DNA from 3 places in the Sphingomonas sp. M1A8_2b genome. Region 1 is predicted to be linked to each of the others. Evidence: predicted binding sites of a transcription regulator. Region 1 holds the regulator's gene; each other region holds the start of a gene.

Region 1 (7,164 bases):
GACTTCATGGTCGACCCGTGGCAGTCGACCGAGGCCAGAGCGATCGGCGCGGACTGCATCCTGATCATCGTCGCCGCGCTCGACGACGTGCAGATGGCCGAGATCGAGGCGTCCGCGCTCGACTGCGGGATGGACGTGCTGGTCGAGGTCCACGACGCACACGAGATGGAGCGCGCGCTGAAGCTCAAGTCGCGGCTGATCGGCGTCAACAACCGCGACCTGCGCGACTTCACCGTCGACTTCAACCGCACCTACGAACTGGTCAGCCGCGCGCCGAAGGATTGCACCTTCGTCGCCGAAAGCGGGCTCACCACGCGCGCCGAGCTCGACGCGATGGCCGAGCACGACATCCGCTGCTTCCTGATCGGCGAGGCGCTGATGCGCCAGGACGACGTCGAAGCCGCCACGCGCGTGCTGGTCGGGTGACGGGCCTCACGCACATCGACGAAGCCGGCGCGGCAAGAATGGTCGACGTCGGCGGCAAGGCGGTCACCGCCCGCGAAGCCGTCGCCACGGGTCGCATCACCATGTCCCGCGAGGCCGCAGCGGCGATCGGCGCCGGCACCGCGAAAAAAGGCGACGTCCTGGCCGTCGCGCGCGTCGCGGGCATCATGGCCGCCAAGCGCACCAGCGACCTGATCCCGCTCTGCCACCCGCTGCCGCTGACCAAGGTCGAGATCGACCTGGTCGTCGACGAAACCGGCGTGACCGCCACCGCCACCGCCTCGACCGAAGGCAAGACCGGCGTCGAGATGGAGGCGCTGACGGCGGCCACCGTAACGCTCCTGACGATCTACGACATGGCCAAGGCGATCGACAAGACGATGGTCCTCTCGGACATCCGCGTCCTGGCCAAGTCAGGCGGCAAATCCGGAAACTGGACCGCCTGAAACCCTCTACCCAAAGGGGAGAGGGAAAGACGCCAAAGGCGGCGAGGGTGAGGGCAGGCCGATCAACGCACCGCTAGCCGAACCTACCGCCGATCCCCGAAATCCGAGTCGTCGATCGTCCAGTCGTGATTCTCCACGATCGTCGACTCCACCGGCCGTCCCGCCGCATCGAGCGACGGATCATACCGAAACCGCTGCTCGATCAACCGGCACGTCAGGCTGTCCAGCACGCCGCTCCCGCTCGACCGCGTCACCCGGCAATGCGACACCCGGCCGCTCACCTCGACGGTGTAGCGTACCGAGACGATCCCGCGGATCCCCGTCTCCGGCGCCTCGCTGGGATAGTCCGAATCCTTCAACCGCCCCTTACGCCACCGCGGCGGCGTCTCCTCACCCCCGCCGCCATCGCCGTCGCCATATCCGCCACTCCCGGTGCCATTGCCGATCCCCCCACTCCCGCTCCCCGGCCCGCGCACGTCGGAAGCCCCGGCAGTCGCCTGCGCGCCAACTCCCGCCTTCTCCGCAACGATCACCGGCGGCGGCACGACGATCGGCACCACCGGCGGCGGCGCGACCACCTCCGTAGCCTTCGACTTCAGGTTCGGCGGCGACGCGGCCCCCTGCGGCTTGCGACTGGGCGAAGGCCTCGGTTTCACCTTCTCGACCGGCGGTGGAGGGGGAGGCGGCGCCACTCCGAACACCTTCAACGCCTCGCCAACGGCTGCCGGCATCGGCACCGCCAACCCATAGATCAGCGCATACCCGAGCAACCCTGGAACCAGAACCGCGCCGATCACGGCGGCGATCCGGTCTTTCTTCGGCGGCTGGATAGCGATCATCACGTTGATATGGTGCCCTTTAATCGGCAATAAAGCGCCCGCGACGATGAACAGGCGCTGGCTGGGAATAAAGGCGTCTGCCAGCGACCGTCAGCCAAGGCGGTCTCGCCATCCCCCCGGCATCGAACGCCACCCCGACGAAGGCCGGAGAGGTGCACTGCCGGCATAGCGTAGGAGCCGGGCCGGCTCAGACGTCTCAATCCGCTCTCCCAACCGTCATTCCCGCGGAGGCGGGAACCCAGACTAGCTTGACGATAGAGTCGCGACCCTGAAAAATCCGCGTTGCAGCCTCCACAGGGCGGACATCCGAAAAAGATCCAAACGACCTCCGATCACTTACAGAACCGAGCTGCTCCTCAGTTCGCCGTTCTCCCGCGCAAGCGGGAGCCCAGGGTCAAAGACGATACGCCCCGAGAAGATTCCGGGACCCAGTTGCGAAGCCCCACCCCCACAAGTCTCAGCGAGACGATCCACCGCGATGCGCCACCCGCGGCGAAACCGCAGGATCAGACGCGAAATCTCCTCGAGCGGACTTCCCTCGGCAAACGCTTGCCACAAATTTTTCCATCAGCCCCGAACTGCGAAGCGCGGGCAGATAGGCCGCCGCTTCACAGGAGGCACGGCTGCGGTCGATCCCGTCGCACTGGGCGATACCACCGTCGGCATCGCGGGGCAGCGCGCGATCCAGTCGGTGTCGATCCCGCGCGACCAAGCTTGTCCTGAAGTCGTCCAGCCGCTGAAGCCGGCCGGCGGGGGTGGTCCGAGCGTCATCCAAGCCGGCACAGGCATGGGATCTTTTGGCTGGCGGAAGCGGCTGTTGCCCCGCGCTCAGCAGCAAAGCCATCACGAACAGCATCGGCACCTCCTTCGCAGTCCCGGCATCGTATCACGCACCGACGTGTCCCGAAACGCCCCGCAAGGGAAGAAGCGGCCTGTGCCGATAAGCAAGGACAGGGATTTCAGCAGACGGTGTCGAGCCCTCTCAATGCCACAGTCGGTGACCGTGAATACTCCCGACGTCGCCCGATATCACGCGCCAAACTGCGACCGATAGCCGCACCCCGAACATCGATCTGTCCTACGCGCGCAACCCATGGCAAAGCGGCAGCCATGCCCACCAACCCCCAACTCCCGCCGCTCCGCCCATGCCCAAAGCCGCGCGCGCAACACCGCTCCCAGCGTCTGCACTTTCTGCACTTCACTCGCCAAACCCACGCAAATCCGGGGTTTCCCGCATGACCGATCTTCTCCCCGTCGCCGACGCACAGACCCGCCTGTTCGCCATGGCCCCGCGCGTCGGCCACGAAACCGTGCCGCTTCGCGACGCCGCCGGCCGCTGGGCCGCAGCCGATATCCTCGCCCGCCGCACGCAGCCGGCCGCCGACCTTTCCGCGATGGACGGCTACGCGATCCGCTTCGCCGACCTCCCCGGCCCGTGGACAGTCATCGGCGAGAGCGCCGCGGGCCGTCCCTTCGCCGGCACGGTCGGCCCAGCCGAAGCCACCCGCATCTTCACCGGCGCGGCAATGCCCGAGGGTGCCGACACGGTCATGGTCCAGGAAGAAGCCGAGCGCGACGGAGACACGCTGATCCTCGCCGGCGAAGGACCGCCGACCTTCGGCCGCAACACCCGCCGCAAGGGCCTCGACTTCACCACCGGCAGCCGGCTGATCGCGGTCGGCGATCGCCTCACCCCGGCGCGGATCGCCGTCGCCGCGACCGGTGGCCACGGCAGCCTGACCGTCAACCGCCGCGTCCGCGTCGCGGTGGCCGCGACCGGAGACGAACTCGTCCCCCCCGGCTCGACCGCCGACGGCGTCGCGCTGCCTGAATCGAACGGCGTCATGCTCGCCGCGATGCTCGCCGACCTGCCCGTCGACGTCATCGATCTCGGCATCCTTCCCGACCGGCTCGACGTACTGCGCGACGCCTTCGCCAGCGTCGCGGCCGACCTCCTCGTCACCACCGGCGGCGCCTCGGTCGGCGACCACGACCTCGTCCGGCCGGCGATCGAGGCGGCCGGCGGCGGAATCGATTTCTGGCGGATCGCACTGCGCCCCGGCAAGCCGATGATGGCCGGCCGGATCGGCGAGATGATGGTGCTCGGCCTGCCCGGCAACCCGGTCTCCGCGTTCGTCACCGCGACGCTATTCGTGAAGCCGGTCGTCGCGCACATGGCCGGTGCGCGCGACCCGCTACCGCAGGTCACGCACGCTCTGCTCGGCGAAGACCTGCCCGCCAACAACGCCCGTACCGACTATCTGCGCGCCGAACTCCGCGACGGCCGCGCCTATGCGTCGACGATCCAGGACAGTTCGATGCTGCTCACGCTGGCGCGCTCGACCTGCCTGATCGTCCGCGCGGGCAACGCGCCCGTGGCAAAGGCGGGCGAATCGGCGGAAATCCTTATCATTGGGTGATCTGGCCGCTTGACGGCGTTAATTATGTTCCATAGAAGTTCCTCGTCTGTTCCGGACGGAGAACCGCCATGCTCACGCGCAAGCAGCACGAACTCGTCTGCTTCATCAACGATCGACTCAACGATACCGGCGTCTCGCCGTCGTTCGAGGAGATGAAGGACGCGCTCGACCTCAAGTCGAAGTCGGGCGTCCACCGTCTGATCAGCGCGCTCGAGGAGCGCAATTTCATCCGCCGCCTGCCGAACCGCGCGCGCGCACTCGAGGTGCTGCGGATGCCCGAACGTCCGGAAAAGAAGGCGCCCTCGAAGGCATCGAACGTGAAGTCGGCACCCGTGCCCGCCGCGCCGCAGCCAGCGAACGACGTCATCGAGATCCCGCTGCACGGCCGCATCGCCGCCGGCGTCCCGATCGAAGCATTCGAAGGCAGCACGATGCTAGCCGTCCCCGCTGCTTTGCTCGGTTCCGGCGAACACTATGCGCTCGAAGTCTCCGGTGACTCGATGGTCGAAGCCGGCATCCTCGATGGCGACTACGCGCTGATCCGCCGCACCGAAACCGCCCGCGACGGCGAGATCGTCGTGGCGCTGATCGAGGACAGCGAAGCCACGCTCAAATACTTCCGCCGCGAAGGTGCGATGGTCCGCCTCGACCCGGCAAACCGCGCCTACGACCCGCAACGCTACGCCCCCGCCCAAGTCCGCGTGCAGGGCAAACTCTCCGGCATCTTCCGCCGCTACGACTGAGCCGCCGCCTGCTCTGCGCCGTCGAAAGAATTGGTTCGCGCGGAGACGCGGAGGTGTTTCGATTGGGGAGAACTTGCGGTTTAAAACGACTGCGGAGAGACGACCGGACAGTATTCAACCTGGTCCGGTTCGTCGGCTAAGAAACTGCTCCGCGTGAAATTTATCGGCCGGACAGCGCGCGCGTTGGATGGTGATTTGGATCACGCGAAGGCGCAAAGGCGCGAAGATGTCGCATTTGGGGGAGCGTCTATCCGTCCTAGTACCGACCTCAGCTGATCGTTCATGAAAGGCGTACGGGTCTCCCGAATTACACCTTCTTCGCGCCATTGCGCCTTCGCACTACCATTCTACCTCTGCGAAACCCGGTTGGCTCGAAGGCCCGATGCCGCGTCGTCGAACCGGACATGTCGTGGCGCGAACGAATGCACGGCGCGGTTGAGCAGAGGCGGATCGCGCCACGGATGGCGATCGCCTGCAGTCAGTATCGTGACGACCGTCCCGGTCCCCAGGGTCAGCGCGATTCCACCCGTCCGATGCAGAACGCGTCGATCGAGCTTCAGCCACCGCGGTACGCAGCGCTTCGGCAGACCGCGTTCGCTGACGACGACGTCGGCGCTGCGACAGGCTTCAACGAACTCGGCAATCGGGACCATATAGGCGCTGCGGGTCGCGAGGATCCGCCACATCCGTCCGCGCGCGGCAATATCGGTGACGCAAAGATCACGACTACACCGTGCATCGGGCTGGTCGGCCAGCAGCAGCGGCTCGCCGTCGACCCCGCCATTCTCGGCAAGCGTATCCCGCGTATAATCCCCCGCCCGGTCCCGCAGCATCGAGAGACCCGCGGCGGTCCGGACCGCGACATGCCGGCCATCGCCCGTCACCAAAATATCCGGCGGCGGTGTGGTCAGCGCCCACGCTGCCCCGATCATCAGCGGCACCACGCCCATCCGCCGCAACCTGGTCCGCCACAACGCGATCCAGATCCCCCCGATCGCCATCAGCGCGAATGCCGCGGTCGGCATCGCCGGCAGCGACCGCACCGATCCGGGCGCGCCCGCCACGGTGTGCGCAAGCCAGAGCAGCGCTTCGAGCGATCGCTGGACCAGCCACCAGAGGGGTGCACCGAGGCCCCCCACGTCCAGCAGCAACGCCAGAGCCTCCAGCGGCATGACGACGAACGTCGTCAGCGGGATCGCGATGATATTGGCAAACGCGCCGTACACGCCGGCTCTGTGGAAATGATAGACCGCGATCGGCATGAGCGCGAACTCGACGAGCAGTCCGGTAAGCAGCAGCGACGCCACGCCCCGTGCGAGACGGCGTGCTCGCCCCTCCTCGTGCGGTCCGAAGAACGCGCGGATCACCGGATGTTCGTGCAGCGCCATGATGGCGGTGATCGCCGCGAATGATAGCTGGAAGCTCGGCCCTGCTGCGGATTCGGGCAGGACCAGCATGACGCACGCCGCCCCCGCCGCCACGAGCCGCAAGGTCATCGCCTCGCGCCCCATCGCCAGCGCGGCCAGCACGAGCAAAGCGGCGACGCACGACCGGATCGTCGGCACCTGGCTGCCGGTCAGCAGCGTGTAGCCGATCGCCGCCGCTGCCCCCGCCAGTGCTGCGATCAACGGCAGGCGCGCGTGCAAAGCCAGCCACGGGCTGAGCGCCAGCAGACGCAACACGATCAGCATCGTCGCCGCCACCGCCGCAGTGATGTGCAATCCGCTCACCGACAGCAGATGCGCGAGCCCCGCCCGGCGCATCGCCTCCGAATCCTCCTCGCTGATCGCACCGACGTCGCCCGTCGCGAGCGCCGCAGCGATACCGCCCGCGCTGCCGTCCAGTCGCGAGACGATGTGGTGCGAAAGCGCGACGCGGATGCCGGCGCCCGATTCGCTCGGCGTCGTCACGACTACCGGTGCGAAGCCGCGTCCCGTCGCCCCGATCCCGCCGAACCATGCGACGCGCGCAAAGTCGTAGGCGCCCGGCACCGCGGGGAGCGGCGGCGGCATCAGCCGTGCCCGCAACTGGATGACCGCCCCCGTCCCCAGCAGCTTCGGCGCATCCGCTTCCGCCAGATTGACTCGGACGCGGAACGGCAAGGCGACCGGCTGCCCGTCGGTTCCCCCCCCCTTCTCAACCGGCAATACCGTCAGCCGAACCAGCTTCCGCGCCACCAGCGGCTCGATCGCCTCGACCCTCGCCGAGAAACTTGCGATCGTCGGACCGCCCAGAACCGGCCGCACCACCCATTCCGACCGCACCCAGATCA
Region 2 (7,164 bases), on a different contig from region 1:
CGTAGCCGAACTTCTGGTGGAACACGCGCATGCCGAGCGAGAGGTCGTCGCGGCCCTTGTTGCCGAGGCTGATCGCGCTCGACCGGCTTTCGACGACGCGGGCGGGCTTGGTGGAGAAAGTGCTGCCGGTGCCGGATGCGCGCTGCCAGCCGGGGCCGCGGCCGGTGCCGCGGGCGACGTCCGCGAACGGGTCGGCGCGGTTGGACCAGTTGGCTTGCCACAGGCTGGCGCCGCCGGACATCGTGGTTTCCGTGTCGATATGCTCAGGCGGAAGTTCGGCGACGAAGCGTGAAGGGATCGACGAGTTCCACTGGCCGTAGATGCGGCGGTTGGCGGCGTGGATGATGACCGCGAGCCGCCGCGCGCGCGTGATCGCGACGTAAGCGAGGCGGCGTTCCTCTTCGAGGCTCTTAACGCCGCCTTCGTCCAGCGAGCGCTGCGACGGGAACAGGCCTTCCTCCCAGCCGACCAGGAACACCGTGTCGTATTCGAGGCCCTTGGCGGCGTGGATGGTCATGATCGTGACCTGTGGGTCCTGCGCGCCACCCTCGTTGTCCATCACCAGCGAGACATGTTCGAGGAACGCGCCGAGCGAGTCGTATTCCTCCATTGCGCGGACGAGTTCGCTGAGGTTCTCCAGGCGGCCGGTCGCCTCGACCGATTTCTCGGCCTGATACATTGCGGTGTAGCCGCTTTCGTCGAGCAACTGCCGCGCGAGTTCGGCGTGCGGCAGGCTGGTCGCCATGTCACGCCAGCGGGCGATGTCGCCGACCAGCCGGCCGAGCGACTTCTTCGCAGCCCCGGTCAGTTCGTCGGTGTCGAGGATGCGCGCGGCGGCGGTGGTCAGCGGTGTGCCGGTGGCGCGCGCGAGCTGGTGGATGCGCGCGACCGCCTTGTCGCCCAGGCCGCGCTTGGGGACGTTGACGATGCGTTCGAAGGCGAGATCGTCCGCGGGCTGGTTGACGACGCGGAGGTACGCGAGCGCGTCGCGGATTTCGGCGCGTTCGTAGAAGCGGAAGCCGCCGACGATCTTGTACGGCATGCCGATCGCGATGAAGCGGTCCTCGAACTCGCGCGTCTGGTGCTGCGCGCGGACCAGGATCGCGACCTCGTCCAAGGATTTGCCGGAGCGGCGGACGATGTCGATCTCCTCGCCGACGCGGCGCGCTTCCTCGGGGCCGTCCCAGACGCCTATGACCTTCACCTTCTCGCCGACGTCGCGCTCGGTCCAGAGCTGCTTGCCGAGCCGCCCGCCATTGTTGGCGATCACGCCCGATGCGGCGCCGAGGATATGCGGCGTGCTGCGGTAATTCTGTTCGAGGCGGATGACCTTCGCACCCGGAAAGTCGCGCTCGAACTTCAGGATGTTCTCGACCTGCGCGCCGCGCCACGAATAGATCGACTGGTCGTCGTCGCCGACGCAGGCGATGTTCTTGCGCTCCTGCGCGAGCAGCCGCAGCCAGAGATATTGCGACGAGTTGGTGTCCTGATACTCGTCGACCATGATGTATTTGAAGCGCTGCTGATACTGCGCCAGCACGTCGCGGTGCGTCTTCAGGATCACGAGCATGTGGAGCAGCAGGTCGCCGAAATCGCACGCGTTCAGCGCGATCAGCCGGGTCTGGTATTGCTGGTACAGCTCGCCGCCGCGGCCATTGGCGTAGCGTTCCGACTCGCCCGCATCGATATCGGCGGGGACGAGGCCTTTGTTCTTCCACTGGTCGATCAGCCCGGCGAGGCTGCGCGTCGGGAAGCGCTTCTCGTCGATGTCCGCGGCGAGGATGAGCTGCTTCAACAACCGCAACTGGTCGTCGGTATCGAGAATGGTAAAATTCGATTGCAGCCCGACGAGCTCGGCGTGGCGGCGCAGCATCTTCGCGGCGATCGCGTGGAAAGTGCCGAGCCACGGCATCCCCTCGACCGCGTCGCCGACAAGCCGCCCAACCCGCTCGCGCATCTCGCGCGCGGCCTTGTTGGTGAAGGTGACGCTGAGGATCTCCGACGGCCACGCCTTCCTGGTGAAGATCAGGTGCGCGAGCCGCGCGGTCAGCGCAGCGGTCTTGCCGGTGCCGGCGCCGGCGATGATCAGGACCGGGCCGTCGGTGGTCAGCACCGCCTCGCGCTGCGGCGGATTGAGGCCGCGGAGATAGGGGGGCTCTGCTTGCGGCGCGGACGTTTGGGCGATCTGGTTCACCGGTGAACAGGTAGGGAACGCGGCGCGATCGGGCAACCGCCGAAACGTCGCGAAAGCGACACGCGGGCGTCATGGAACGCGCCTAGGGGGTGCGCAGCGACGTGGTTCGCCGTTGGAGAAGCCGCATCCAGAAAGGGCTCCCGATGGGCAAGCGCCGTCGCCCGCAGGCGATCGCGCGTGCGGACCGCAGGACCATTTGAGGAACACATCATGAAGATTTCGATCAGCGTCGCTTCGGCGGCGATCGCCGCCGCGTGCCTGTTTTCGACCGGCGTCTCGGCCAGTCCCGCGCGCGAGCCTGTCTCGATTCGCGTGTCGTATGCCGGGCTCGACCTGACTACCGACGCAGGACGGACGGCATTCCAGCACCGCATGGCATCCGCGATCAGCAGCGCGTGTGCGCCGCAGACCGCTGGCCTCGTCGCACTGGCCGACTCGCAGCAATGCCGCCGGGAAATGACCGACGATGCCACCACCAAGCTGGCCAAGATGGTCGGTCGCGATGGTACGCAGTTGGCCAGCCTCGGCGCAGCGCGCTGAGCCGGGATGGATGGGGCGGTGACGTCGCCGCCCCACTTCGGTAGATGTCGCGCGGGGACGTCTTGTGGCTTGTTCCGCGACTGTCATAAGATTGTCATGGTAAGGGCCGATTGCAGACCAATATGGCTAGTTCAACATTGATGCCCGACGCGACCACGGCCGACAGGGGCGAATCGATCGCTAGCCCGAAGCCCGCGCCGTCAGGCCCGAAGCTCGATCATGCGATCCATCCGTCCGGTCGCTGGATATTCCTTGCCGTCCTGATCGGTGGGCTCGCCTATGCGGGGTTCAGCATCGCGACCGACACCGCGCAGGTCGGCGAGACGCTGGCCGGCGGCGCGTTCGCGTTCCTGGCGCTCGCGCTGCTGATCGCGCTGGGGTTCGAGTTCGTCAACGGCTTCCACGATACCGCCAATGCGGTCGCCACCGTCATCTACACGCATTCGATGCCCGCGCCGCTCGCGGTCGTGTGGTCGGGACTGTGCAATTTCCTTGGCGTGATGCTGTCGTCGGGCGCGGTCGCCTATGCGATCATCACGCTGTTGCCGGTCGACCTCATCCTCAACGTCGGCAGCGTCGGCGGGTTCGCGATGATCTTCGCACTGCTGCTCGCGGCGATCGTGTGGAACCTCGCGACCTGGGCGGCAGGTCTGCCCAATTCGTCGAGCCATGCGCTGATCGGGTCGATCCTCGGCGTCGGCCTCGCCAATCAGATGATCAAGGGCGGTGCGGACGGTACCTCGGGTGTCGACATGGCGCAGGTCTGGAAAGTGCTCTCGGCGCTCGCGTTCAGCCCGCTCGTCGGGTTTGTCGGCGCGCTGTTGCTGCTGCTGGTGATGAAGCTCTTCGTCAGCGATCCCGAACTGTACGAGGCGCCCAAGGACGCGGCCCCGCCGCCGCGCGGCATCCGCGCGCTGCTGATCGGGACGTGTACCGCGGTCAGCTTCGCGCATGGCAGCAACGATGGGCAGAAGGGGATGGGGCTGATCATGCTCATCCTGATCGGCTGCGCGCCGACCGCCTATGCACTGAACCGGACGATGCCCGAGAGCGCGACCCCGGCATTCGTCCAGATCGCGCGCGACGCGTCGTCGGCCTTCGTCGCCCATGCCAATGGCGCGCCCGCGACCGTCGCCGCCGCGCGCACCGAAGTCACGCGCGCGTTGAAGAGCAAGCAGGTCGCCGATCCGGTGGTCTATGGCGCGCTGTCGACGCTGTCGGACGACGTGTCGACGCGGATCGCGGGCTATGGCTCGCTCGGCAAGGTGCCCGCTGCGGCGACGCCGAACCTGCGCAACGATATGTACCTGTTGCTCGATACGACCAAGCTCATCGCCGTCGATCCGGCCGCGCAGAGCCGCTTCACCGCACAGGAGATCACGACGCTCAAAAGCTATAGCGGGCAGCTCGAGCAGGGCACGCGCTATATCCCGACCTGGGTGAAGATCTCGGTCGCGCTGGCGCTCGGGCTTGGCACGATGGTCGGCTGGAAGCGGATCGTCGTCACGGTCGGCTCGAAGATCGGCAAGTCGCATCTGACCTACGGGATGGGCGCCTCGGCCGAGCTGGTCGCGGCGGCGACGATTCTGCTGGCGGTCCGCTACGGCCTGCCGGTGTCGACCACGCATATCCTGTCGTCGGGCGTCGCGGGCGCCAGTGTCGCCAACGGGGCCGGGTTGCAGCGCCGTACGGTGATGAACATGGCGCTGGCGTGGATCATGACGCTGCCGGTGGCGATGCTGCTGTCGGGCGGCTTATACTGGCTGCTGCTGATGCTGGCGCACGCGCTGGGGTATTGAGCGCAAACCGCGCGCGCGATACGTTCATCGCTATGGCCGACGTGATCGAGGTGGGGCGCCTCACGCGGTGACGGGGCGGCCTTCGTCGGCGAAGGCTGCGGCGACGGCGGCTGCGCTCGCCAGGACGCCATCGACGCGGCGTACGCCGAGCAAGTCCGACATCAGGAGGCGGGCGGCCTCGGGTGCTGTCTCGATGCGTGCGAGGATCGCCAGCATCGCCGCTTCGGCCGGCGTCATCCGCGCGCAGCAGCACGGCGCGATCGCGATCGTCCCCGAGGCCGTGCCCGCGAGGTCCGCCATCAGCGCACGCAACAGGACGAGCGGCCGCCGAAAGCTCTGCCCGAACGCGGTGAACAGGGTGTGCGCGGCGCGCGCGTCGGCAAGGCCGTTCGCGCCCATTCGCCGCATCGCAAACAGCGCGACCCGCGCGTTTTCGCACTCCGGCAGCGCATGCGGGAGGAGGGCGGTGGCGGTTCGAACATCGGTCATTCACGCGACTCCGTGGTGGTCGCGCCAAACTCGCCTGTTGGTTATTGATAGTCAATAGCAATAAGAGCTCAGTCGGGCAGTTGGTCGTTCCCGACAAGCGCTTCGCCTGCAATGTAGAGCGAACCGGCGATCAGCACGATGCACGGGCCCTGCTGCGACAGGCGATCGAGCGCGTCGGCGATGCCCGATGCGACATCGCCGGGAACGCCGTAGCGTGCGGCGATCTCGACCAGGACTTGCGGAGAATGATGCGCATGGCCTTCGACGGGGATCGCGAGGATGCGTGCCAGCGATGGCGACAGGATGCGGACAACGGCGTCGGCGTCCTTGTTCGCCAGCATTCCCATGACGAGCGTGACGGGGCGTCCCTGCGCGATCCGGCGCAAGGCGGATGCGACGGGCTTGGCGGCGTTAGGATTGTGCGCGCCGTCGAGCCAGAGTTCGCTGCCTGCGGGAAGCCGCGCGACCAGCGGGCCGTGCGACAGGCGCTGCATCCGCGCGGACCAGTGCGCCCAGTCGGCGGCGGCGCGCATCGCGGCTTCGGGGATGTGGAGCGCGCCCTGGTGACGCAGCATCGCGATCGCGAGCGCGAGATTGCGCGACTGGTGCGCGCCGACGAGGTGGGGGCGGTTGGTGACGACCGAGAAGCCGGTGTCCTTGTAGCGCACGGTCGAGCGCGCCGTTTCGCTGGTCCACGCGGTGCCGCGGGCGACGACGGGGGCACCGGCGGCTTCGGCGATGGCGGCGATCCTGGCGCGGATGGCCTTGGGGTAGTCCATCGTCACCAGCGGTACGCCGGGCTTGGCGATGCCTGCCTTTTCGCCGGCGATCTCCAGCAGCGTATTCCCGAGGAACGACTGGTGATCGATGCCGAGTGCGGCGATGCCGGTGACGACCGGGTTCGGAATGACGTTGGTCGCGTCGAGCCTGCCGCCCAGGCCGACCTCGACGATCGTCGCGGCGGCGGGCGTGCGCGCGAAGGCCAGGAAGGCGACGGCGGTGGTGACCTCGAAGAAGCTGGCTTGCAGGTCTGCGGCTTGGTCGAGGACCTCCTCCAGCAGCGCGGCGAGCAGGTCGTCATCGATCAGGTTGCCGGCGATGCGGATGCGTTCGTTGAAGCGGACGAGGTGCGGCGAGGAATAGACGTGGACGCTGTGCCCGGCGGCTTCGATCGCGGCGCGGAGGAAGGCGCAGGTCGAGCCCTTGCCGTTGGTGCCGGCGACGTGGAACACGGGGGGGAGATCGAGGTGCGGGTCGCCCAGGCGCGCGAGGAGTGCAGTGATGCGCTCGAGGCCGAGGATATCGGCGCCGGGGGAGAGCGCGGTCAGTCGATCGAGCTGTGCTTGCACTGCGGGGGACGAGGAAACGGCGTGGTCGGACATTCTTGGCTCCCTCTCCCCTCCGGGGAGAGGGCTGGGGTGAGGGGCTGTTCCGGGCGGCGTACTGCTTGGCTGCCCCTCACCCCGACCCTCTCCCCGGAGGGGAGAGGGAGTAGCGATTACGCCGCTTCGCGTGCGCTCAGATACCCGATCACCGTACCGAGCTGTTCGCGCAGGTCCTTCCGGTGGACGACCATGTCGATCATCCCGTGTTCGAGATAATATTCCGACGTCTGGAAATCCTCGGGCAGCTTTTCGCGAATGGTGCTCTCGATCACGCGGCGGCCGGTGAACGCCAGCGTTGCCTTGGGCTCAGCGATCTGGACGTCGCCGAGCATCGCATAGGCCGCCATCACGCCGCCCGAGGTCGGATCGGTGAGCACGACGATATACGGCAGGCCGGCATCGTGGAGCATCTGGATCGCGACGGTGCTGCGCGGCATCTGCATGAGGCTGAGGATACCCTCCTGCATCCGCGCGCCGCCCGATGCGGTGAAGATCACGTACGGCACCCGGTCCTCGATCGCCGCCTCGACGCCGCGCACGAACGCCTCGCCGACCGCGAGGCCCATCGAGCCGCCCATGAAGCCGAAATCCTGTACGCCGACGACCACGCGGTGGCCGTCGATGCTCCCACGTGCGTTGACCAGCGCATCCTGTTCGCTGCTGTCCGTCCTCGCCGCCTTCAGACGATCGGTATAGCGCTTCTGGTCGCGGAATTTCAGCGGATCCTCGGGCACTTTCGGCGCTGGAATCTCGTTGC
Region 3 (7,164 bases), on a different contig from region 1:
CGGCCGACAGCATCGCGGCATACGCGTCGCCGTTGGTGTCCGCCGACACCGCCAGATCATGCGCCCGCCCGAGCGCACGATGCAGCGCCGCCCGGCTGCGGGCCTCCGCAGCGCGCATCTGCGCTGCACTTTCGCGCGCCATCGCCAGCTGCTCGCCCAACGCCCCGTTCGGCCCAGCGATCGCCGTCAGCGGCACGACCGTCTCGAGCACGGCGGGCTCGACAGCGCCCAGATCGTCGACCTGGTCCATCCCGAACCCGCCGCTAGGCCCATCCGCCCAGACCGGCGCGATATCGGCCGAACCTTGCGGACCGTTGCGCACCGCCGCGTCCAGCTCGGCCGCCAGCTGCGATTGCAGATCGGCGTCGGCAAGCTCCTTCCAGTTGATGACGCCGTAGATGAAATCGATCGTCTCGCCACCCGACGCGAACGGCATCAGTATCCCGCGGTACAGCGTCGTGCAGCCGCGGCTGCTGACGAACTCCGCCTCGAAGCCGATCGGCGCGCGATTGGCGATGATCTGCAGATAATGATCGGTCAGCCGCGACAGCAGCGAGCGGCTCGGCACGTCGGCGATCGTCGCGATCGGTCCGTCCAGCCCGCATTCCTCGCGCAGCGCCCGGCCGAGATACGCGATCTTCGGGTCACCCATGCCATGGCTGAAATCGAGCAGCACGCTGTGCGGCCCGAAATCGGTGATCGTCGCAGGCTCGAGGTCGGCGATCGACGGATAGGGCCGCCCCTTCAGCAGCGACACCCAGTGGTTATAGGCGCGCACGTGCATCCGCCGCTCGTCGCCGCCGAGATCGAACATCACGTCGTTCACCCCGGCGTCGGTCGCGTCCTGCGCCGGGCCGGACGCGCTCCTGGTTGCGCCACGACCATTCCCCCTGCCGCCATTCCCAACGCCACCATTCCCCCTGCCGCCGCCGATCGTCGAAGCCACTGCGCCATTTCCTTCGCGTGCGGCCAGGTTATCCCGGCCTTCGATGCGTTCGCTGTCCAGGCCGTGTACCGTATCCATGCCGAAAGGCCCCCGTGTTCCGATCCCGCTTCTGCACCCCGCTTGGTAAACGCACGGTAAAGACGCAAACCGCTTGTCAGTCCGGAAAACCCTTGGTATGCGCCGCCCCCTCGACCGGACGCATCCGTTGTCGGGCCGCTTTAGCTCAGCTGGTAGAGCATCGCATTCGTAATGCGGGGGTCACAGGTTCGAGTCCTGTAAGCGGCACCACCTTAAATCATTGAAATACATAGCTTTTTCAGGCGCTCTCTTGCCTGAATCTTGGGTAATTCTAAGTCTTGGTATCGCGGTGGTATCGCAAGCCCACTTTCCGGTACCGCGGCCGGCAGCCGCTTCGGTCACGGCATCAGGTGGTTCACGCGACCACAGCCGTGTGACTCCCTAGGATCCTACCTGCGCGTCCTCGTCGAACACGAGCGCCAGATAGAGATTTGCCAATGTGTAGTGGCTCGCGCAGGCATTAGGATCGTCCGTCCCGGCGGCCATCTCGAGTTCCATCTCCGCGCGACGCTCATAGTAACGCCGATCCTCGTCCGTAACCACGCTTGCTCTCCTGCGCAGCTCGCGCCGCCTCTATCAATTGCTACTGCGATCGCTCGCTTCGGGCCGCGCCCTAACCCCGTGATCGGCCCGCCACAAGAATCATTGTTCACTTTCTGTTCTTCAGGTCTAAAGGGCGGGCCGGAAAAGGAATCGTCCCATGAGCAGCTTGAGGCTCCACGAAATACCGTTCGCATTGGTGCCGCGCGAGGTCCCGTTCTTCCTGTGTCACACGCCGGCCGGGTTTCCGTCACCGGCGCAGGACGACATGGAGGAGCCGATCGATCTCGGCGCCTGGCTCGTGGAGCATCCCGCTGCCAGCTACATTATGCGGGTCGAAGGACGATCGATGGCGGGCGCCGGGATCAACGACGGCGATCTGATCGTCGTGAACCGTGCCAAGCGACCCAAAGCCGGCGCGATCGTCGTCGCGCTGGTGCACGGCGAGCGGACGCTGAAACGGCTTCGGCAGATGGATGGGCGGCACTGGCTCGTGCCCGAAGCCGAGGGCTTCCCGCACATCCTCGTCGACGAATATGTCGAGATCTGGGGTGTCGTGGTCGGCGTGGCGCGCAAGGTGCCATGAGCGCGCCCATCGCGCTGATCGACTGTAACAACTATTACGTGAGCTGCGAGCGTGCGTTCGACGCCAGCCTCGTCGGCGTGCCGGTCATCGTGCTGTCGAACAATGACGGGTGCGCGATCGCCCGCTCGGCTGAGGCTAAGGCGCTCGGCATCAAGATGGGGGATCCGATCCACCACCTGCGCGATGTGGTCCGCCGGCACGGTGTCCGCGTCCTCTCCTCGAACTACACGCTGTATGGAGACATGCAGCGCCGCGTCATCGCCGCCTGCGAATCCTTCGCGCGCGATTTCGAGATCTATTCGATCGACGAGACCTTTCTGGATCTCGCAGGCTTCGAGGGCAGGGACCTCGTCGTCCACGCGCATGCGATGCGGGAGCAGGTTCGTCTCTGGACCACGATACCGACCTGCGTTGGTATCGCCGAAACAAAGACACTGGCAAAGCTGGCGAATGCCGCGGCCAAGAGGGACGTCCGGTTCGAGGGTGTCGCCGACCTACGCGATGAAGCCGTTCGCCGACAGGTCATGGACGGTTTCGCTGTCGCAGACGTCTGGGGCGTCGGCGGCGCCACCGCGAGAAAGCTGACCGGGCTCGGCGTCCACACGGCCGGCGCGCTGCGCGACATGCCGATGAAACAGGCGCGCGCCGTCGGCACGGTTGTGCTCGAGCGGCTGGTCGCCGAACTGCGCGGCGTGCCGTCGGACGCTGTCGAGTCCGTCGCGCCCCGGCGGAAGGGCATGGCGGTCACCCGCTCGTTCGGCACGCCAGTGTGCGACTTTGATCGGATGATGGGCGCATTGTCGCAATATGCGCTGCGCGCCGGCGAGAAGCTGCGGATGCACGGGCTCGTCGCGGGGCGGCTGACCGCCTTCTTTCACACCAATCGGAACAAGCCGGACCGACCGCAATATGGCGGGTCGCGCACCGTCACGCTCCATCCCATGTCGAGCGATAGCTTTGAATTGATAGCGGCTGCACGGCGCGCGGCGGAAAAGGCATGGCGCGACGGCTATGCCTATACCAAGGCCGGTATCCTGCTCGATGACCTCCTTCCCGAAGACGAGCGACCGCGGACTCTGTTCGAAGCGGATACGGTGAAACGCGGCCGCCTGATGGGCGCCCTCGACGCGATCAACGGCAAGTTCGGCACATGGACGGCGGTGACTGGTACGCAGGGCTTCAAGCGCGAGTGGAAGCTGCGGTCGGAGATGCGATCGCCTGCATGGACGACAAAGATTGCCGACGTCCCGATGGTCCGCGCATGAGGTCAAGGTACGAACTTAGCATTGCGACAAACCGTTACGGGCTGCCGTTCACTAACGCCCAATCCTCGCTGTTTAACGTTTTCGATTCCGGTCACGAAAGCGGTCGTTGGTTCATGTGTCCTCACCGTCTGGAATTGGGACATTTCTGCCGTTCACCGGCAACGTGGCGAACGGCGGGTCTCATCAACTATCGACGTTCAGCGATCGCACCTCTGATCTCATGGGCCGACTGAGACGGGGTCGGAAGCCGACCGTCAGCTCATGGCGACGAGAACAAGAACAGCTGACACGGAGACCTCTCTACCTGAGACGCGGCGGTCGCGCTTTGCTACAAGTGTACTCGAGGGGACCGCGATGCCGGAACGACGCAGCTTCAGGACTTTGCTCAACCAAGAACGAGACAACCTCGCCCTGGTGATCGGCAACGGCATCAACATCCACGGCGCAGGCAATCGCAACTCCTGGGAACGGTTGCTCGTTCAGATCGCCCGCCGTTGCGCCGTCGAAGTGCCCAGTGTCCCTAAGGGCACCGCGCTGACCGAGTTCTACGATGTGCTTGAAATGAAACGCAGTAGCCCGACCGCCGACGACGATGATCAGAACGTAACCCTCAACCTCCAAGCCGAATTTTGCCGTTTGATGGAACGCTGGGAGCCGCTCCGGCACCATCATACCATCATGAATTGGGCGGTGCGCCATGGCGTGCCGGTCCTGACTACCAATTTTGAAGAAGTACTAAGCGAAGCCGCCGGGTGCGACTTCATCAAGCCGCCCGAGCTGCCCTTCACCGATTTCTATCCATGGAGCTGTCGCTTCGCCAACCAGCTACTGGATGATCCCTGCGATGGCTTCGGCATCTGGCACATCAACGGCATGCGCCGCTACCGGCGGAGCATCCGCCTCGGCCTCAGCCACTATATGGGGTCGGTCCAACGCGCCCGCACTTGGCTCCACCGCGGCGAGGTCAACCTTTTCAACGCCAAGAACCGGCCCGACTGGGACGGGGCCCGCACCTGGGTCCATCTCATGTTCAACAAGCCGCTGCTGATCTTCGGCCTTGGCCTCACCGAGGCCGAAGTCTTTTTGCGCTGGTTGCTTATCGAGCGCGCCCGCTATTTCCGTAAATTCCCCGAGCGCGCCCATCCCGCTTGGTATGTCTATACCCCCGAGGTCGACGACACGTCCGAGGCCGGCAAGCTCTTTTTCCTTGAAGGGGTCGGGATCAACTGCGTGAAAGCCGACTATGCCGAAATCTATGAAAGCCCTTCTTGGGCGGCCTGATCTCTTCTTCAGGCTTGGCGCCCGAGTCGGCAACAGAAGGGGAAAACCTTCCTTGGAGAGCGGACTCCTGGTCTCGCCATATGGGCGGAGCCCGTTCCCTGCAAAGCGGCGCCGCCCGGCGCCGCTCCACCTCGCGCCTCAGTCGCCGCTCACGTCGAGCGCGTCGGCGAGAGGGTTGAGCGCGGTATGATAAACCCAAGCACGCGAAAGCTGATTCGACAGCGGATCGCGGAAGACGACCAAGCGCCAGCGTCCCTGGGCCTTCTCGATAACAACGGCATCACCGGCCTGCATGTGCAGTACCACCTCGCCCGCCCGCTCTGGCTTGCGGCGGAGGGGGGCGTCACGCACGATCTCGGCGCGCGGCAAGGCGTCGAGGAATTCCTCGCTCGCCTTCGCATCCGCTTCGCTCAGCTGGTCGGCTTCCTGGCGCAGCACCTCATATTTTTGGGTGAGCTCGGTGATAGCGCTCTGCTGCTCAGCCGAGGGGTTCGGGATCAACGCGACGATCGCCAGCACGAAGCCCAGAAAGCCGAATAGCCACGCAGTCCACTGCATGAGCCCCATCGTATTGAGCTCGGCGATCGTCTTGGGGCCAAGCGTCGCCACATAGGCGGTTACCTTTTCGAACAGCTCGCTGAAGAGCGCCGCGCCCTCATCCTCGGTCGGTGCCGCCGCGATCGCTGCGGTGATTCGCTGCGTTTCCAAGACCATCTCGGCAGCAAGCGCGGTGGCGGAAGCGACCACCCCTTCGCCGGCGTGCAGCGTCATGACATCGACGAGGCGCATCCGCTCGGCGATGGCGCCGAACCCCGTCATCTTCGGGAACATGTCCTCGATCATCCGGCGATAGCTGTTGCCGGCGCGCGCGGCGGCCAACGCGGTCGCCACGGTCGATCGGTTTGCGTCGAACGCTCGCATCGTATCGACTACTGACGACGACAGAAGCCGCTGCTGCTCTACAAGGCCCGTGCTGCGCTGGGCGATGCTGCGCGCCGTCTCGGTCACCGACAGAGCCCACGCCGTGCTGGTCAGTTCCTTGTAGCGTTCGCGCCCCTTCCGGTCTCGTTCGAGCGTGTCGAGTATACCGCGATTAGGCTTGTCGAAGTCCACCCCGCGAAACAGCCTGTCGGGAACAGTCGCTGCCCGCATCGCCTCAGCAACCGCGCCACCGGCGAAGACATCCTTGTACATATTGGCACGTTCACGCTCCTCGCGAAGGAAGCGATCTACAGCGGTTTCAGGCAATCCAAACGGGTTGTTTCTCATGGCCATGATCCTGTCAGATCAGTGCTGGCCGCGCGACCAACATTTACAGCACCACCGACAACCAAGATGGGAAATGTCGGCGTATACCAAACTCACAGGCGGGACCGGGCCCTCTGCTCGCGGCGCTCTCCGACTCGAATGACGGGTTTCGGCACACGCTGCCTTTGACTGCCTAGACCGCGAAAGGCCATGTCTGGTCGACACTGGAAGGCAGGAACTGGGACTTTCCTGCCGTTCGCGCGGGCTAGTGCGAACGACAACTGTTGGCGAAAGCGGACGCAATCGCCTCGCTAAGCGGAGACCGCACGCAGGCGAGAGTCTAAGCCGGTAGCGGACTGGACGCTTCTAAATTCCTAGGCATACGAACCGGACGTTCTTTTAGATGGCCGTGGACGGCATCCGGCATGCGACAGACTGCTCGACTATCGCTAAAGAATGTCAAAGTTGATGTGCGGGGGGAGATGATGGACGTTGACGCTTTCGAGGCGCCGCTCGCGGCGCTGGTAGAGGACATCGGCGGCAGGCTCGGTGCAGTTGAGACGGAGGCCGACGCACGCTTTCAGATAATCGACCGGATGCTTATCGAAGCGCTCGGTTGGACGCACGATGACTTCCGGATGGAGCGGCATAATACGTCGGGCTATACGGACTATCTCGTGCAGTATCGCGGCACGCCGGCGCTGGTTATCGAGGCGAAGCGCATCGGAAAGCTGCCAATCGATACGGCTGATCCGAAGCTCGGACGATACAAGATTGCCGGTCCCGCGCTAAAGTCCGCCGCGGACGGCTTCTCACAGGCAGCGAACTACTGCCTCGAGCACGGGGTCGAATTCGCCGCCCTTACCAGCGGCACGGTCTGGATTGCGTTCATGGCATTGCGCCGCAGCGGCAGATCCTTCCGGGAATACAAAGCCATCGTGTTTCCGAATCTGACTTCGATTCAGAGTGAGTTCGCAACGTTTTACGATCTCTTTTCCAAAGAGGGCATCTCACAGAAGATCTACCGAACGCACTTCGCGAAGCTCGACGGCGTGTCGGCCAAGCGTTTCGAACCGATGCTCAGCGTGAACAGGCCGAACGCTCTTCGGCTCCTGCCGAAGAGCGAGTTGGCGCGGGAGCTCGAGCCTGTACTGTCAAGCTTCTTCGGCGACCTATCTGGCGTCAACGACCCGGAGCTTCGTCGTCAGTGCTTCGTCGAA

The links. Region 1 encodes LexA, which represses DNA repair genes until DNA is damaged. Its sites were predicted from a motif close to GTTCCNCNCTTGTTCT; they were not measured.
Positions count from the first base shown of each region.
Region 2: a site for LexA is predicted at 2,198-2,213, ahead of ACLBWL_RS06870 (ATP-dependent helicase). Genes of this name have one in related genera too.
Region 3: a site for LexA is predicted at 1,672-1,687, ahead of ACLBWL_RS03480 (LexA family protein). Genes of this name have one in related genera too.

Region 1 is NZ_JBKFAH010000002.1:389,185-396,348, reverse strand. Features, by position in the region: gene trpC (indole-3-glycerol phosphate synthase TrpC) at 1-426, shown strand, start outside; gene moaC (cyclic pyranopterin monophosphate synthase MoaC) at 423-890, shown strand; gene ACLBWL_RS10230 (energy transducer TonB) at 974-1,729, opposite strand; gene ACLBWL_RS10225 (hypothetical protein) at 2,187-2,585, opposite strand; gene ACLBWL_RS10220 (molybdopterin molybdotransferase MoeA) at 2,965-4,149, shown strand; gene lexA (transcriptional repressor LexA) at 4,218-4,892, shown strand; gene ACLBWL_RS10210 (ComEC/Rec2 family competence protein) at 5,240-7,164, opposite strand, start outside.
Region 2 is NZ_JBKFAH010000001.1:1,473,926-1,481,089, forward strand. Features, by position in the region: gene ACLBWL_RS06870 (ATP-dependent helicase) at 1-2,185, opposite strand, end outside; gene ACLBWL_RS06875 (UrcA family protein) at 2,405-2,734, shown strand; gene ACLBWL_RS06880 (inorganic phosphate transporter) at 2,875-4,533, shown strand; gene ACLBWL_RS06885 (DUF6628 family protein) at 4,594-5,022, opposite strand; gene ACLBWL_RS06890 (bifunctional folylpolyglutamate synthase/dihydrofolate synthase) at 5,091-6,404, opposite strand; gene accD (acetyl-CoA carboxylase, carboxyltransferase subunit beta) at 6,521-7,164, opposite strand, start outside.
Region 3 is NZ_JBKFAH010000001.1:715,534-722,697, forward strand. Features, by position in the region: gene ACLBWL_RS03465 (PAS domain-containing protein) at 1-946, opposite strand, end outside; tRNA gene ACLBWL_RS03470 (tRNA-Thr) at 1,159-1,234, shown strand; gene ACLBWL_RS03475 (hypothetical protein) at 1,406-1,567, opposite strand; gene ACLBWL_RS03480 (LexA family protein) at 1,725-2,150, shown strand; gene ACLBWL_RS03485 (Y-family DNA polymerase) at 2,147-3,415, shown strand; gene ACLBWL_RS03490 (hypothetical protein) at 3,770-4,696, shown strand; gene ACLBWL_RS03495 (hypothetical protein) at 4,835-5,965, opposite strand; gene ACLBWL_RS03500 (hypothetical protein) at 6,427-7,164, shown strand, end outside.